DNA from 3 places in the Sphingobium sp. LMC3-1-1.1 genome. Region 2 is predicted to be linked to each of the others. Evidence: riboswitches for the same ligand, from Rfam matches in the RefSeq annotation. Region 2 holds a riboswitch; each other region holds the start of a gene.
The links. A riboswitch is a leader RNA that binds a small molecule or an ion and turns the genes downstream of it on or off. The one in region 2 is predicted to bind cobalamin.
Positions count from the first base shown of each region.

Region 1 (5,404 bases), on a different contig from region 2:
AGGGCAGCAGAATGGCGGAGGGCGAGCGGTCGGTCAGCGGTCGGACCAGATGCGGCACGATCAGGCCGACAAAGCCTATCGCCCCCGACACCGCCACGGCGCCGCCGACGCCTATGGCGACGCCCAGCATCAGGCGGATGCGCGCCCAGCGAAGATCGATGCCAAGCGCCTGCGCCCCATCCTCGCCCAGCGTCAGCGCGTCCAGCGTCCGCCCGTCGCCAAGCAGCAGCGCCGCGCCCACGGCGACGCAGGGCAGCGCGATCCAGACATGGCCATAGGCGCGGTTTTCCAGGCTGCCCATCAGCCAGCTCATGATCTCCATGGCGGCGAAGGGGTTGGGCGACAGGTTGAGCGACAGGCTGATCCCCGCCCCCGCGAGCGTCGCGATGGCGATGCCGGCGAGGATGAGCGTGAGCGGACTTTCCGCCGGGCCGGCGAGCAGGAACAGCGCGCCGATGCCGATCAGGCCGGTCATGATGGCGAGCGCGGGAAGCGCCAGCGGATGCGCCTGCGCCAGCCCGAAATAGAGCGCGCCGACAGCGCCGAACGCGGCGCAGTTGGACGCCCCCAAGACCGAGGGTTCGGCCAGCGGGTTGCGCAGATAGCCCTGGAGCGCAGCGCCCGCCAGGCCGAGCATCGCGCCGACGATCAGGCCCAGCAGCATGCGGGGCAGGCGCAGGTCGAGAAGGATGGCGCGGGCAACGTCGTCGCCGCCACCGCCGAGGACAGCGAGGATGCGGGCCGGAGAAAGCGGAACGGCGCCAAGCGCGAGGGAAGCCAGCGCGGCGAGCAGGGCCGATGCGATCAGCGCGGGGATGAGCAACGGGTGGCGGCGGGCGCTCATGGCTTGCGCGTTCCTCCCTGCTTGCTACAGCATCTGTCCAGGCGCTCCCTACTCCCGCGAGGGAGTGTGTCGAGGCACGATTTGTTGGGGCGCAGCACAGGGGCCACAGGGTGCGCAGAAGAATGATCCTTGCCGCATTTTGCGCCCTTTCGCTGACCGGTGCCGCGCCGGTTCCGCCAAAACGCATCGTGTCGCTTAACACCTGCGCCGACCAATATGTGCTCGCGCTGGCCGATCCGGCGCAGATCGCGGCGCTCAGCCCCTATGGACATGACCCGGAACTGTCGGCGGCGGTCGGCAAGGCCCGCGCCTTCCGCACCCTCAAACGCCCGTCCGAGGAAGTGCTGGCGCTTCGCCCCGACCTGCTGATCGGCTTTCCGTCGGGCGACAGCGTGGTCGGCGCGCCACCGGGCCGATGGCGGACCCTGGCACTGGCGAGCGCGGACAGCCATGCGATGATCCTGGCGCAGATCCGGCAAGTGGCGGCCGCGGTCGGCCATCCCGAACGGGGCGAGGCGATGATCGCCCGCATGGACCGGGATCTTGCCGCCCTGCCCCATCCGAAGCATCGCGGCGTCGCCGCCTATTATCAGCGGCGCGGCTATATGACCGGCACCGGCACGCTGGTCGACGACCTGATGCGGCGCGTGGGCCTGGTCAACCTGGCGGCCAGGCTGGGCAAGCCGGCACTGTCGCAGCTTTCGCTGGAGGAGATGATCGCCGCCCGCCCGGACTGGCTGATCGTCGAGGCGGGGAGCGAGAAGGTGGTCGATCAGGGGACGGAGATGCTGCACCATCCGATATTGCGCGCCATTCCGCGCATCCGCGTGCCGCAGGCGTGGACGGTGTGCGGCGGCCCCGCCTATGTCGACGCCGCAAGGAGCATCACGGCGCAGCTTGACGGCGCGGCGCAGATCAACGCCGCGCCACGCCCATAAGCCGTCAGAAGCGCACACGCACGCCGCCGAAGGCCGATCGCCCATAGGTGCCATAGCCATAGACCGTGGCGTATTTCGCATCGGTGACATTGTCGATGCGGCCATAGATTTCCAGCTTCTCCATGATCGGGAAAGACGCCCGGATGTTCGCTATCGCATAGCCGTCCAGCCGTACCAGATTGGTCGCGTCGTTGAAGCTGTCGCCCACCATCGTCACGGTGGCGCCGGTCGACAGGCCGAAGGGCCAGACATAATCCGCCGAAACGCTGACCGCGTCGGGGGCGCGGCGGGGCAGCCGGGCGCCGCTACTGCGGTCGCGCGCATCGACATGGCTGTAGGCGGCCGTGACGGTCAGCGCATCGACCGGCCTCAGCGTCAGCATCGCCTCCACCCCCTTGGCGCGGGTGCGGTCGAGATTATTATACCCGCCATAGAGGCCGATCGAATAATCATAGTTGATCTGGTTTCTGGTATCGCGGCGGAACGCCGTGACGGAGAGGATCGCCCGGTCGCCGTCGAGCCTCTGGTCAAAACCGATATCGTAGCTTTTCGACCGCTCGGGACGCAGGCCGGCATTGCCGACATCGGCGCCGTAAAGCTGGTAGAGCGACGGCGCCTTGAACCCCTCGCCATAGCTCATGCGGATATTGGTCGCGCCGGCATTGGGCGTGTAATTGGCGTTGGCGCCGAAGGTCGTCGCGCCGCCGAACTGGCTGTGATCGTCATGCCGCACGCCGCCGGTCAGCGACAGGCCGGCAAGGGGCTTGACGACGGCCAGCGCATAGACGCTGTCGATATCGGCCTTGTGGCGTTCGGTGGAACCGAAGCCGGAAAAGTCATAGTCGGGCCGCTCATGTTCATAGCCGAAGACCAGCTTCGCCTGATCCACCGGCTGGTAGATCCCTTCATATTCGAAGCGCAAATTGGTGCCGGAATAGGCATAAGGCCCGAAAGCAGACGTATAGTCGCGGTCGATGCGGAACCAGGTGACGGCCGCCCGATTGGTGAGCCTGCCGTCGAACAGCGCGAGGTTGAGGCCCGCATAGCCGACATATTGATCCGATTTCGAGGAGTCCGTGGTGCTGTCCACCACGCCATTGTCGGTATCCAGGTCGGCATGGATATAATAGCCGCGCAGGTCGAGGTTGAGGGTATCGGTGAAGGACAGCTTCAGCCTGGCATTGGCGGCGATATTCTCATAGCCGTCCCTTTCGGTGCCGCTGGCGGCGGAGGAAATGCCGTCGGTGTTGAAATAGGCGATGCCGACGCCGCCCGACGCGATGCCGCTGCCGCCCGAAACGTCCGCCTTCGCGTTCAGCGTATTGCTGTAGCCGTAATCGACGGAGGCATTGCCGGCAAAGCCGGTGCCGGGCGTTCCGGTCATGACGTTGACCACGCCGCCGATCGCCTGGCTGCCGTAGACGATCGAGTTGGAGCCGCGCAAAATCTCGATCCGCTGGATATTGCCGGTCAGCAGATTGCCGAAATCGTACATGTCGCCGATGCCGCTGGGGTCGTTGACCTTGACCCCGTCGATCAGCACCAGCGTCTGCGTCGTTTCCGCGCCGCGCAGCGAAACCCCGGTCACGCCGCCCAGGCTGCCGCTGCGGTTGAAGCGCACGCCCGGCGTGGTGGCCAGCAGGTCGACCACGCTGACGCTCTGGCGGGTGCGGATGGTGTCGGCGTCGATCACGGTGACGGCCTGGCCGACCTCGTCGCGCGGCTGTTCGATGCCCAGCGCGGTGACGATGATCTCATCCTCCGCCAGCGCAGGTGCGGCCGCGAGCAAGGCGGCGATGGAAACGGAAATCCTCAACATGTCTGTCTTCCCCCTGAGCGCGATGCAACATGGCTCAGGGCGTCCGCTCATGCGGCCGGACAGGGGAAAATGGCTGGCGCCCGCGCCCTCCCCCACACCGATGCGGCCCCGCGCCGCTTCGTCGCTCAGACGGAGAACACCGTGCCGTGGCCATACCCTGGACCAAGGCAAGAGCGACCATGCGCCGGCAGGTCTCCTGGCTCGCGGGTCAATGCGGCGATGCACGCCTTCCCGGACTTGCGTCCAGTGGCCGGCCCTGGGGGCCGAAGTGCATCGCGCTCACCGCTTACAGTTGCAGGGACAGCCGCGGATTGGGACGGCTTCCCGTCCGCACCGCATTCCCGTTTTCAGCCCTTCCGGGCACCGGCGCGATCTTCCTTGCGCGCAGGGGCTTTGCCCTGCCCGCGCCGGGCGCCATAAGGGAAAGCGGCGGCCATGCCAAGGGGCAGCCGCAGAAGGAGATTGCATGTCGTTCGCCATCAACGCCGCCGATGTCGAGGATGCGGCGCGGGTCATCGCCCCCGCCGCCATCCGCACCCCCCTGCTGGAAAATGCGGCGCTCAACGCCCGCTGCGGCCGGCGGGTGCTGGTGAAGTTCGAGGGCGCGCAGCACAGCGGATCGTTCAAGTTCCGCGGTGCCTACAACCGGCTGGCCCGGCTGGACGCCGGGGAGCGAAAGGCAGGCGTCGTCGCCTGGTCATCGGGCAATCACGCGCAGGGCGTCGCCTTTGCGGCGCGCTTGCTGGGGATCGCGGCGACGATCGTGATGCCGGCCGACGCGCCCGCGATCAAGACGGCGAACACGCGGGCGCTGGGCGCCGAAGTCGTTGCCTATGACCGCTTCACCGATAACCGGGAGGAGATCGCCACGCGGCTGGCGACCGAGAGGGGCGCGGTGCTGGTGCCGTCCTTCGACGATCCCTTCATCATGGCGGGCCAGGGCACGATCGGGCTGGAGATCATGGAGCAGGCCGCCGAAGCAGGCGCGAAGATCGGCCAGATCCTGGTCAATTGCGGCGGCGGCGGCATGGTGTCGGGGATCGCGACGGCGGTGAAGGCGCGCATGCCCGAGGTCAATATCCATGCGGTGGAACCGGAAGCGTTCGACGATACGGCGCGGTCCCTGGCCAGCGGCAAGCGGGAAAGCGTGTCGCCCGATGCGCGGTCGATCTGCGACGCACTGCTGTCTCCCACGCCGGGAGCGCTGACCTTTCCCATCAACCAGGCGCTGTTGTCCGGGGGCCTGGCGGTGAGCGACGATCAGGTGCGCGACGCGATGCGCTTTGCCTTTTCCGTGCTCAAGCTGGTGGTCGAGCCGGGCGGAGCCGCATCGCTGGCGGCCATGCTGGCCGGGATTGCTCCGCCTGCCGATGGGGCCGGCGTCGTGGTGCTTTCAGGCAGCAATGTCGATCCCGACAGCTATGCCCGGATCATAGGCGGCGGCGCATGATGCGGCTGATGGGGGCAGTGCTGGCTGGCGGGCGGTCCAGCCGGTTCGGCAGCGACAAGGCGCAGGCGATGCTGGAGGGGCGCACCCTGCTGGACCATGCGGTGGAGGCGCTGGGCCGCCATGTCGAAACCGTCGTGGTCTGCGGCCGGCAGGTGGAGGGCATGATCGGGCTGGCGGATCGGCCCGCCGCGGACATGGGGCCGTTGGGCGGCCTCAACGCGGCGCTGCATCATGCCCTGGCGCAGGGTTATGACGCCGTGCTGACGACCGGGTGCGACGTGCCCGCCTATCCGGACGGCCTGGCGCAGGCCCTGATCGGCCCTGAACCCGCCATCCTCAAGGGGCAGCAACTG
Region 1 covers NZ_JBEGHQ010000078.1:83,799-89,202, reverse strand. Annotated here, with positions in the region: gene MRBLMC3_RS21600 (FecCD family ABC transporter permease) at 1-844, opposite strand, end outside; gene MRBLMC3_RS21595 (ABC transporter substrate-binding protein) at 955-1,782, shown strand; gene MRBLMC3_RS21590 (TonB-dependent receptor plug domain-containing protein) at 1,787-3,601, opposite strand; cobalamin riboswitch at 3,771-3,984, opposite strand; gene MRBLMC3_RS21585 (threonine ammonia-lyase) at 4,068-5,051, shown strand; gene mobA (molybdenum cofactor guanylyltransferase) at 5,051-5,404, shown strand, end outside.
Region 1: another riboswitch for cobalamin. It lies ahead of MRBLMC3_RS21590 (TonB-dependent receptor plug domain-containing protein); the one in region 2 lies ahead of MRBLMC3_RS10585 (DUF1636 domain-containing protein).

Region 2 (5,404 bases):
CGCTCTGGGCCCGGACGGGTAGGATGGGAGACGACGCTCAGCCTGCCCTGGCAGCGAAAGCCGGGCTGGACAAGGGAAGCATCGGCGCCGTTTCCTGCAGTCGGGTCCTGACCATGACCAGCCTTTCATGGCCTGCGCGGACATTGGCGAAGTTCCTGCCCATCCAGGCGGGAACATGTTCGAGCATCGACTTGCTCCATGGCTCTGGTCACCGACTGAAGAGATAATCTCAATTGCGCGCAGGACGTTTCATGGCGCCGTGTTGCGCCATGGAAGCATTCAGAACCAGAGAGACATGGGTGAGGGCGCCGTCCTGATAGGCGGCGGCCGATCCTTCAATATTTCCTTCCCTCTCGCCTACAGGATTTCGAGAGCGACGGCGGTCGCTTCGCCGCCGCCGATGCAGAGCGCCGCAACACCCTTTTTCAGGCCTCTAGCCTTCAAGGCCGCCACCAGCGTGGCAATGATCCGCGCGCCGCTGGCACCGATGGGATGCCCCAGCGCGGTCGCGCCGCCATTGACGTTGATGCGGTCGTGCGGGATGTCGAGGTCGCGCATCGCGATCATCGCGACGGCGGCGAATGCCTCGTTGACTTCGTAGAGGTCGACCTCGCCAGAGGACCAGCCGGCCTTATCCAGTACCTTGCGGATCGCGAAAACCGGGGCCGTCGTGAACAGCGCGGGAGCATGGGCATGGGCTGCGGTGGCGACGATGCGCGCTTCTCTTGCGAGGCCCAGCTTCTCCGCGACGTCGGAACGGGTCAGCACCAGCGCGGCCGCGCCATCCGAGATGGAGGCAGAGGACGCCGCCGTGATCGCACCGTCCTTGGCAAAGGCAGGCTTCAGGGAAGGAATCTTCTCGGGCCTGGCATTGCCGGGCTGCTCGTCCTTGTCGACCTGGACTTCGCCGCCGCGCGTCCGGGCCGTCACCGGAACAACCTCCCCAGCGAAGGCGCCGCTGGCGATCGCGGCGTTGGCGCGAGCGAGGCTCTCAACCGCATAGGCGTCCATTTCCGCGCGCGTGAACTGATAGTCGCGGGCCGTATCCTCGGCAAAGGCGCCCATGGGCTTGCCGCGGTCATAGGCGTCCTCCAGCCCGTCCATCATCATCGTGTCGATGATCCGGTCATGGCCGATGCGCGCGCCGGAACGATGCTTGGGCAGGGCATAGGGGGCATTGGTCATGCTCTCCATGCCGCCCGCAATGACGATGTCCACGGTTCCCGCGCTCAGCGCTTCGGCGGCCATGATCGCCGCCTGCATGCCGGAACCGCACATCTTGTTGACGGTGGTCGCTTCGACGGACTGTGGAAGACCTGCGCCGAGCGCCGCCTGTCTGGCGGGCGCCTGCCCAAGCGCGGCGGGCAGGACGCAGCCCATATAGATGCGGTCAATGGCTTCCGGCGCGGCACCCGAACGCTCGACCGCCGCCTTTACCGCCACGGCGCCCAGTTCCGGCGCGGAAACGCCCGAAAGTGCGCCCTGAAAGCCACCCATCGGGGTCCGGGCATAGCCGGCGATGATGATATCCTTGCTCATTGCTCTTTCCTCAAGCGGTTCGGGAGCGGACCCTGCGCCATATCATGGCACGAATCGCAACAAGGGTTTCCGCCCACATCGCTTGTCTCTTCCCCTATCGCGACCATGCGCGCAACGTTGGGGGTCACTAAAGGCGGCGATGCGGAGGAGCCCTTCAGCCGTCACGCTTGGGGACTGCCGACCCCCGGCGATTGGGCATGGTGACGGAACCGCTTTCCGGATCGTCCGCCTTCTTCTCGCGCCGACCCATGCGCTTTTCGATCAGGAGGAGCAGGGACAGCAGGACCAGCGCGATCAGCGATCCTGCAAGCACGAGTACATATTGGCCGGCCCCTGCCGTGATTCCGACGGCTGCCGCCATCCACAGGCTGGCGGCCGTGGTCATGTTGCGCACATCGCCGCCGCGCACGAAGATGAGGCCGCCCGCAATGAAGCCGATTGCCTGGGCAAGACCCTGAACGACGCGGATCGGATCGCTGTCCTGATGGGCTTCCGCCAGTTCCAGTGCTGACAAAGTCAGCATCGCCGAACTCAGCGACACCAGTCCATGGGTACGCAGGCCCGCATCATGGCCGTGACGTTCCCGCTCAAATCCCAGCGCAAGGCCCAGCAGGGTTGCGAGCAAAAGGCGGACGAGCGTGGTACCGAAATCATTGGCCAGCATGGCCATAATACACGCGAAAGAGACTCGCCGTTCCATCCACGGCGACGAATTCGACAGGCCGCGTTCGCTATGGGATGTTAACGATCGTCGCTGTCGGAAGAAACATGTGCAATCAGGCCGTTGACCCGCATTTCATTTTCAGCCGTGCATGCGAACAACTGACAGAACCAATCCATCCATCGCGTCAGAATCGCCATGGTTCCTCTCCCTCTTTGCGTCCGATGATAGCAGTTCGGGCGAGTGAAGAGAAGTGTAACCATCGCAAATCGAGCGCAGGTGCGGACGTGTTAACTCTGTCCTTTTACGACCTTGCGATCGGGCGAATGCAGTCTTATCAGCGCCAGTGCGACAGGTTCCCCGTGAGGGGATGAAAAGGGAAGTCGGGTGGAACGCCCGCGCTGCCCCTGCAACTGTAAGCGGCGAGCGATCCAGCCATCGCGCCATTGGAACCAGAGGTTTCGAGAAGGCGGCCGGAAAGCGTCGACCCGCGAGCCAGGAGACCTGCCTGACGCGGTCGTTCTTCGGCCGGACAGGGTGTGCCGGACGAACGGGGATATCCTCGCCGAGCGACAGTCATCGCCTTGCCGGCGCGGCCGCGCAGGGGAGTTCTATCGCCTGCCCGATGCCGGCCAGTCCTCTCCCGCGCGGTTCCCGACAGGGCATATGCCGTCGGGGCTGGAGGATATGATATGACTTTTTCGCGGGGCCATCGCTGATGTTGCGGCCTGTGGAGCCTGGGGCTTCGGTGGTCGTTTGTTCGACCTGTCGCCTTTCGGCGGAACAACGGGAGGATGGAGCGGGGCGGCGGGGCGGCGCCCTGCTGGTGCAGGCGATGCAGAAGATACGCGACGGCGATCCCGCCTATGCGGGCATTGCCGTGCAGGACATGCCCTGCCTCTTCGCCTGCCAGCGCCACTGCACGGTGCATGTGCGCGGGACCGGCAAGGTCGGCTATGTGCTGGGCGATTTCGCCCCGGATGAGGACGCCGCGCGCGCGATCCTCGATTATGCCGTGCGCCATGCCGAAAGCGAAGAGGGCGTGGTGCGCTATGCCGACTGGCCGCAGGGCGTGAAGGGGCATTTCATCGTCCGGACGCCGCCCGAAGGCTTTGTCTGCTCATGATCCGGTTCAGCGACAGCACGGCCTTTGCCGCGGCGCTGAAGGATTTGCCGGCTCCGGAAGCAGAGTTCATCGATGCCGCAGCGGCGCGGCAGGCCATATTGACGAAGCCCGCCGGTTCCCTGGGGCGACTGGAGGAAATCGCCCTGTTCATGGCGGGCTGGCAGGGCCGGGAGCGGCCTGTGGCGGAGCGCCTCCGCGCCGCGATCTTCGCGGGCAATCATGGCGTGGCCGCGCGGGGGGTCAGCGCCTATCCCGCCGAGGTGACGGCGCAAATGGTGGCGAATTTCCATCATGGCGGAGCAGCGATCAATGCGCTGGCCCAGGCCTGCGGCGCGGAACTGACCGTGGTCGCGATCGAGTTGGACAGGCCGACAGGCGACATCTGTGTCGAGGCCGCCATGAGCGAGGCCGACTGCCTGGCCGCGATCAATGCGGGGGCGGCGGTGGTGGAAGCGGGGCTGGACCTGCTGCTGCTGGGCGAAATGGGCATTGCCAACAGCACGCCGGCCGCGGCGCTCTGCGCCCAGGCATTCGGCGGTCCGGCGGAGCATTGGATCGGGCGCGGCACGGGCGTGGACGGCGAGGGATTGATACGCAAGGCCGGTGCGGTGGAACGGGCACTCGCCGTGCATGGGGGGCAGTGCATCAATGCGTTCGAAACCCTGCGGCGATTGGGCGGGCGAGAGATCGCGGCGCTGGCCGGAGCGGTGTTGGCGGCGCGGATGCGGCGCGTTCCCGTGATGCTGGACGGGTTTATCTGTTGCGCGGCCGTCGCGCCGCTAGTGAGGGACAATCCGGCGATCACCGACCACTGCCTGGCGGCCCATCTGTCGGCGGAGGCGGGGCATCAGCGACTGCTGGCTGCGCTGGCCTTGGAACCTTTGCTGCGGCTCGACATGCGGCTGGGCGAGGGAAGCGGTGCGGCGGTAGCGGCGCAGATCGTCCGCTCCGCCCTTGCCGCGCATCAGGACATGGCGAGCTTTGCCGAAGCCGCGGTGGCCAGCGCCCTGTGAGCGCCTTTTCCCTCCATCTGATGCGGCATGGCGCGCCGCAGCTTGCCGGGCGTCTGCTCGGTCATCTGGACGCACCGCCGGAAACGGAGGGCATCGCCCTCTGCGTCGAGCGGGCGCGGGGGCTGGATTTCGCCCGACTGGTGACATCGGACCTCGCCAGAGCGCGAGTGCCGGGCGCCGTCATCGCGGCGGAGCGCGGAATCGAACACCGGGTGGATGCGCGCTGGCGGGAGTTGAATTTCGGGGATTGGGAGGGGACAGACCCGACGAGCCTTCCGGCGGACGACCTGGCGCGCTTTTGGGATGATCCGGATCGCTTCCCGCCGCCGGGTGGGGAAAGCTGGACTGGCCTCTGCACCCGGATCGGCGAGGCGCTGAGCGCATCTGGGGAGCCGGCGCTGGTGGTTTGCCATGCCGGGGCGATGCGGGCGGCGTTGGCCGTGCTGTGCGGCTTTGACGTGAGGCAGGGATGGGCGGTGGATCTGCCCTATGGCGCGATTTTGAGCCTGCGGGTTTGGCCGGAGAGCCGGTCGGCACAGATTATGGGCCTGATCACATGAAGCGGCTGGTCCTGGCCATGCAATTAATGACGCGCCTGCCATTGCCCGCCCTGAATGTGGATGAGCGGGACTTCGCGGCCGCGATCCGCTGGTTACCCGCAACCGGCATCGCGGTGGGCCTGATCGTGGCGGGCGGCGCCGGGCTGGGGATGCGGATCGATCCATGGGTGGGCGCTCTTTCCGGACTGGTGGCATGGGTCGCGGTGACCGGCGCGCTACATCTCGACGGACTGGGCGATATAGCAGATGCGGCAGGGGCAGCGCATGGCGACCGAACGCGCCTGTCCGCCGTGCTGGCCGATCCGCATATCGGCAGCTTCGGCGCGGTCGCCATCGGTCTGCAACTGCTGGTCAAGCTGGTGCTGTTGCGATCGTGGTTGGAGAGCTTTCCACTTTGGATGCTCGCTGTCGTGGCGATGGTGGCGCGTATCGGACCGCTATTCTGGACGCGCTGGTTGCCGCCGCTTCACGAAGGGCTGGCGAGCCGCTTTCGCGCAGGCTGGCG
Region 2 covers NZ_JBEGHQ010000012.1:39,321-44,724, forward strand. Annotated here, with positions in the region: gene MRBLMC3_RS10565 (LysR family transcriptional regulator) at 1-22, shown strand, start outside; gene MRBLMC3_RS10570 (hypothetical protein) at 38-187, opposite strand; gene MRBLMC3_RS10575 (acetyl-CoA C-acyltransferase) at 358-1,539, opposite strand; gene MRBLMC3_RS10580 (MgtC/SapB family protein) at 1,694-2,209, opposite strand; cobalamin riboswitch at 2,537-2,726, shown strand; gene MRBLMC3_RS10585 (DUF1636 domain-containing protein) at 2,919-3,326, shown strand; gene cobT (nicotinate-nucleotide--dimethylbenzimidazole phosphoribosyltransferase) at 3,323-4,339, shown strand; gene MRBLMC3_RS10595 (histidine phosphatase family protein) at 4,336-4,899, shown strand; gene MRBLMC3_RS10600 (adenosylcobinamide-GDP ribazoletransferase) at 4,896-5,404, shown strand, end outside.

Region 3 (5,404 bases), on a different contig from region 2:
GCTGGCAACGGTCGTAGGCGTGCTAGTCGAAGTGCCGGTGATGCTGTCGATCGTCGCCTTGGTAAAGCGAACCCGTCCCTGGTATGAGAAAGCCATTGCCGCATGAGATTGCGTGAACTCACCGCCCCCGATCATCTGCCTGCCTTGGACAAGGCCTTTGCGCTGGCTCGTCCCGCCGCTGGCCTCGGCCCGGACCAACCGCCTCCGCGCTTTCTACTGCTCTACGGCTCGCTGCGAGAGCGCTCCTTCTCTCGCCTCGCCGTGGAAGAGGCCGCCCGCCTGCTGCAATATTTCGGTGCTGAGACGCGGATCTTCGATCCCAGCGACCTGCCGCTGCCAGATCAGGTGGCGGAAGACGATCACCCTGCGGTGCATGAATTGCGCGAGCATGCGCTGTGGTCGGAAGGCATGGTCTGGTGCAGCCCGGAGCGGCACGGCCAGATCAGCGGCATCATGAAGACGCAGATCGACCACCTGCCGCTCCAGATTCGCGGGATGCGGCCGACGCAAGGGCGGACGCTTGCAGTCATGCAGGTGTCCGGCGGCTCCCAGTCGTTCAATGCCGTCAACACGCTGCGCCTGCTGGGTCGCTGGATGCGGATGTTCACGATCCCCAACCAGTCGTCGGTGGCGATGGCTTACAAGGAGTTCGACCAAGACGGCCGGATGCGGGCGTCGAGCTACTACGAGCGCATCGTCGATGTGATGGAGGAATTGGTCCGCTTTACGGTACTTATGCGACCGCATGCGGCGCAACTTGTGGATCGCTATTCCGAGCGCAAGGAAGCCGGAATTTCGGTTGATGCCGAGTCTGACCATTCGGCAGTCGCGATAGCGCCGCAATCTTGATTGACGGCTAGCAGCCCGGCACGGCGAAAATCAGGATCAGCAACCATGGCATCCGGCTGTACGACGGACTCAGCCGGGTTCTGGCCCATGCTCGCGATATCCCGTGTCCTGTTGTCGCTGGTTAAGCGCCTGGTTCTCATGCGGATATCGGCCATCTCGCCTTGGCTCGGTCTCGCGGCGGCGTGAGATTAGGCTCTTGCGGAGCATTGACCCTCCCGCTAACGCACCTCTGCCTGGGACGACGGCTTCGTCGTCCCAGGCATGATCGCGCCGGTGCCTCGAAAGAGGCTTAAAAGGGAACGCGGTGAGGATGGCTCCGGCTATCCAAATCCGGGGCTGTCCCTGCAACTGTAAGCGGCGAGCGCGATGCATATCGCTTCCTCCAGTGTGAGGAGGCAGCCACTGGACCGGACGCTAAATCCTGCGAGGTCTGGGAAGGCCGTGCATCAAGCTATGACCCGCGAGCCAGGAGACCTGCCAGCGTCTGGTCGCTCTTGCCCGGTCCAGGGGATGGCCAAGGCACGGTATCTTTCCGTTTGAGCGACGAACGGGCGGTGGAGGCCGCATCGGTTCGCGTGGCGGTCGCTCTATGGCGTCCGGCTGCTGACGTGCGCCGACCGTCGCTGGCGGCACGTCTCCACCCGAATGTCGCGTGACGCCGGGAAGACATGCAATGGAATGGAAAAATGTAGGATTTTGGCTGGCCACCGGGCTGGCCGCCACCACGACGCAGCAGGCCGGCGCGGAAACCGCCGCGGATGGCTCAGCCGAAATCATCGTGTCGGGCGTTCGGCCGGGAGCATTGCTCCAAGAGACGGAAACCGGATCGCGCCTGGGGCTGACCGCGCTCGAAACGCCAGCCAGCGTCGCGCAGATTGATGGCGACGCGATCCGCGCTCGCGGCGATCTGGACATAATGTCGGCCGTAACCCGTGCACCGGGTGTCACCACCTCCGCCAATCCGGGCAATGGCGGCACGGCCCTGTCGCTGCGCGGCTTTTCCGGTCAGGGTTCGGTGCTGCAACTGGTTGATGGCGTCCGGCTGTTCCCGGTTGCGGGCACGATCACCTTCCCCACCGACCCGTGGAATGTCGAGCGGATCGAATTGCTGAACGGCCCCGCCTCCGTGCTCTACGGACAGGGCGCGCTGGGCGGCGCGGTGAACATCATCACCAGATCCCCCAATGCCGAACGCACCGAATTTGACGCGGAAGCAGGATATGGCTCGCAGGATAGCTGGCGCGCGGCGGCAGGTGTCGGTGGACCGCTGGGCGAGATGCTCTCCTACCGGATCGACGCCAGCTACCGGGCGTCGGACGGGTATGTCGACCGTGGCCATTCCAAGAGCCTCGCGCTCTCGGGTGCGCTGCGCTTCCGGCCAAGCGACAGCTTCACGCTCACCCTGCGCAACGACTATGGCAATCAGCGGCCGATGGAATATTTCGGCACGCCACTGATCGACGGGGCGTTGGTGAAGGGCAACCAGCGGCGCAACTATAATGTCGCGGACGCCAGCCTGCACTATCGCGACAATCGGACCACGCTGACCGCCGACTGGACGGTGGCCGAAGGCATCACCCTCTCCAACGCCGCCTATCGCCTTACCAGCAAGCGTCTGTTCAAAAATCTGGAGAGCTATTTCTACAATGACGACGCCGGCCTGATCAACCGAATGGACAATCTGGGCATCTTCCATGACCAGACCCAATATGGCGATCAGGCAACCATCCGCATCAGCAAGCCGATTGCGGGCCTGAAAAACGATCTGGTCGTCGGCTTCGACGCCAATCTCATCAAGCTCACTTATTCCAATGATTTCGGATCGGACCCACAGGAGGATGCTGTCGATCCCTTCGACTTCGATCCGGGCCTGTTCTACGACACGCAGGGCATCGCGCCCCGCTATCGCACGCGGACCAACGAATATAGCGTCTTTGCCGAAGACCGCCTGGCGCTGACCGATCAGCTTTCGGTGGTCGCAGGCATCCGGCACGAGCGTGACAAGGTGCAACGCTGGAACATCGTCAATAACCCGGACGGCAGCACCAGCGAGGTCAATGCCTTTCCCAATGGCGCGACCAATCGGAAATTCCGCAACACCACTTGGCGGATCGGCAGCGTCTATAGGCCGACCTCCAACATCTCGCTCTATGGGCAATATTCGACCGGCGTCGATCCGCTCGGCACGCTGACCACCTTCACCACCAATGCGACCCAGTTCGCCTTCACCAACGCGACCGGCGATCAGGTCGAGGGCGGCATCAAGGCCATGTTCCTCGATGGCAAGGGCAGCGCCACTCTGGCGGCCTATCGTATCGTCAAGAAGAAGCTGGTAGCGCAACAGACGCCGACTAGTCCCATAGAACAGATCGGCCAGCGGTCCGCCAAGGGTGTGGAGGCTTCGGTGACGCTGCAACTGACCGACCGCTTCGGCATCGACGCGAATGGCACAGTGCTGGACGCTAATTTCGATGACTTCATCAGCGGCGGCACCAGCTATACCGGCAACACGCCACCCAATGTGCCTGAAGTAGCGGCGAACCTGTCCGTCTATTGGGCGCCCATTGACGCGCTGCGGGCCAATGCCAGTTTGCGCTATGTCGGCCGGAGCTTCTCGGACAACGCCAACAGCCACCGGGTGCCGGGCTATGCCGTGGTGGATGCGGGGTTGACCTATGCGTTCACCCCCAATCTCGCGGCGAACCTGCGGGTCTATAATCTCTTTGACAAGGATTATGCGACCACCACCTATAATGACGAGCAGTGGATATTGGGCCGCCCCCGTTCCATCGACATTTCGGTGACGGCTCATTTCTGACGCACGCGCCCGGTGGCGTCATCGCGGCAAGCGATGGCTGTATCTGACCCATCGCTGGCTGGGCATAGTGACATGCCTGTTGCTGGCGATGTGGTTCCTGTCGGGCATCGTCATGATGTATGTGCCTTTCCCGTCGCTGACCCAGCAGGAGCGGCTGGCGGGATTGGCACCCATCGACTGGAAGCAGGTCCATGGGAGTGTTCAGGCCGACGCCGTGTTGCAACAAGGGTTGGACGGTCCCGTCTGGCTGCACGACGGGGCGGCGGCGGCAATGAGCGGGCGCGCCGTCGCTCCTGTCACGGCTCGCCAGGCTGGCGGCATCGCTGCCGCGTTCGGCAAAGCGCCTGCCTCCGCCGTGGATCTGATCGAGCGGGATCAATGGACGGTTGGCAGCGGGTTTAACCGCTATCGGCCATTATGGAAGGTCACGCTCGACCGGCCGGATGGGTTGGTCCTCTACGTCGCATCGACCACCGGAACTGTGGTGCTGGACACGAACCGCACAGAGCGGTTCTGGAACTGGCTCGGATCGGTTCCTCATTGGATTTATCCGACTGCGCTGCGTCAGGACCAGCCGCTCTGGCGGCAGGTGATCCTCTGGACCTCCGGGGCAAGTATCATAGGGGCGGTCAGCGGCATGTGGATCGGGGTGCTGCGTATGCGGCTGCGCCGCCGCTACAAGGGCGGGCGGATTTCGCCCTATCGCGGCTGGCAGCGGTGGCATCATGTCGCGGGGTTGCTCGGCGGCACCCTGTTGGTCGCATGGATCGTCAGCGGCTGGCTCTCCGTCGATCCCAACCGCTGGTTCGCCAGCAAAGGTCTGAGCGATGCGGCTCGTGCCGCTTATGCCGGAGCAGGGATGCCCCCTGCGCTGGACTGGCAGCATGTCGGCAGCACACCAGAGGCTGCGGGCGCGCGTCAGATGCGGCTGATATGGACCGACAGCACGCCTTTGCTGATCTTCTCCCGACCGAGTGGACAGGATGCGATCCTCGATGCGCGGAGCTTGAAGCCGGTGAAGCTCGAGCCACGCCGCCTGATCCGCACCGCCCATCGGCTGGTTCCCGACGCTCGGATGGAAGCGGCCGACTGGCTCACCAAGTCCGATGCCTATTGGTATGAAGCCAAGGGAAGCGTGGAATTGCCGGTGTTGCGCATCCGCTTCGCCGACATGAATGACAGTTGGGTCTATATCAGCCCCCGCACAGGCGAGGTGCTGCGCGACATGGACGCTCGCCGCCGCCTCTATCGCTGGCTGTTCGATGGGCCGCATCGCTGGGATTTCGATGTGCTCATCCGTCAACGGCCCCTTTGGGATATATGGATGTGGGTTTGGTTGATTGTCGGGGCAATCATCTCGGTGAGCGGCATTGTGATCGGGATGCGGCGCTTAGGGCGGCCAACCGACCGGCGAATGTCGGGCATTGGCCGCCGGCGTCATTAGGGCAATCTGGTCTCCAGTTGCGCCAGAGCCAAACACAGCCTCACAACCCACGGATAACGCGTGAGCAATTCGAACCGTCGGCCGATCTCCCGGACACTGGCGATTCCTGGAAAGAAGTGGTGCACCCGACGGGATTCGAACCCATGGCCCTCAGATTAGGAATCTGATGCTCTATCCTGCTGAGCTACGGGTGCCCGTCGACGGCTCTATTCTGCGAATGGGGCGCGGTCAATTCTTCGCTTCGGGGGGCAGCACCGGAAAAGGCAGTGGCGCGACCTCCACCCCCTCCGCCA
Region 3 covers NZ_JBEGHQ010000010.1:11,816-17,219, forward strand. Annotated here, with positions in the region: gene arsB (ACR3 family arsenite efflux transporter) at 1-106, shown strand, start outside; gene arsH (arsenical resistance protein ArsH) at 103-849, shown strand; cobalamin riboswitch at 1,104-1,345, shown strand; gene MRBLMC3_RS10255 (TonB-dependent receptor) at 1,523-3,667, shown strand; gene MRBLMC3_RS10260 (hypothetical protein) at 3,735-5,111, shown strand; tRNA gene MRBLMC3_RS10265 (tRNA-Arg) at 5,229-5,305, opposite strand; gene MRBLMC3_RS10270 (DUF1178 family protein) at 5,340-5,404, opposite strand, start outside.
Region 3: another riboswitch for cobalamin. It lies ahead of MRBLMC3_RS10255 (TonB-dependent receptor); the one in region 2 lies ahead of MRBLMC3_RS10585 (DUF1636 domain-containing protein).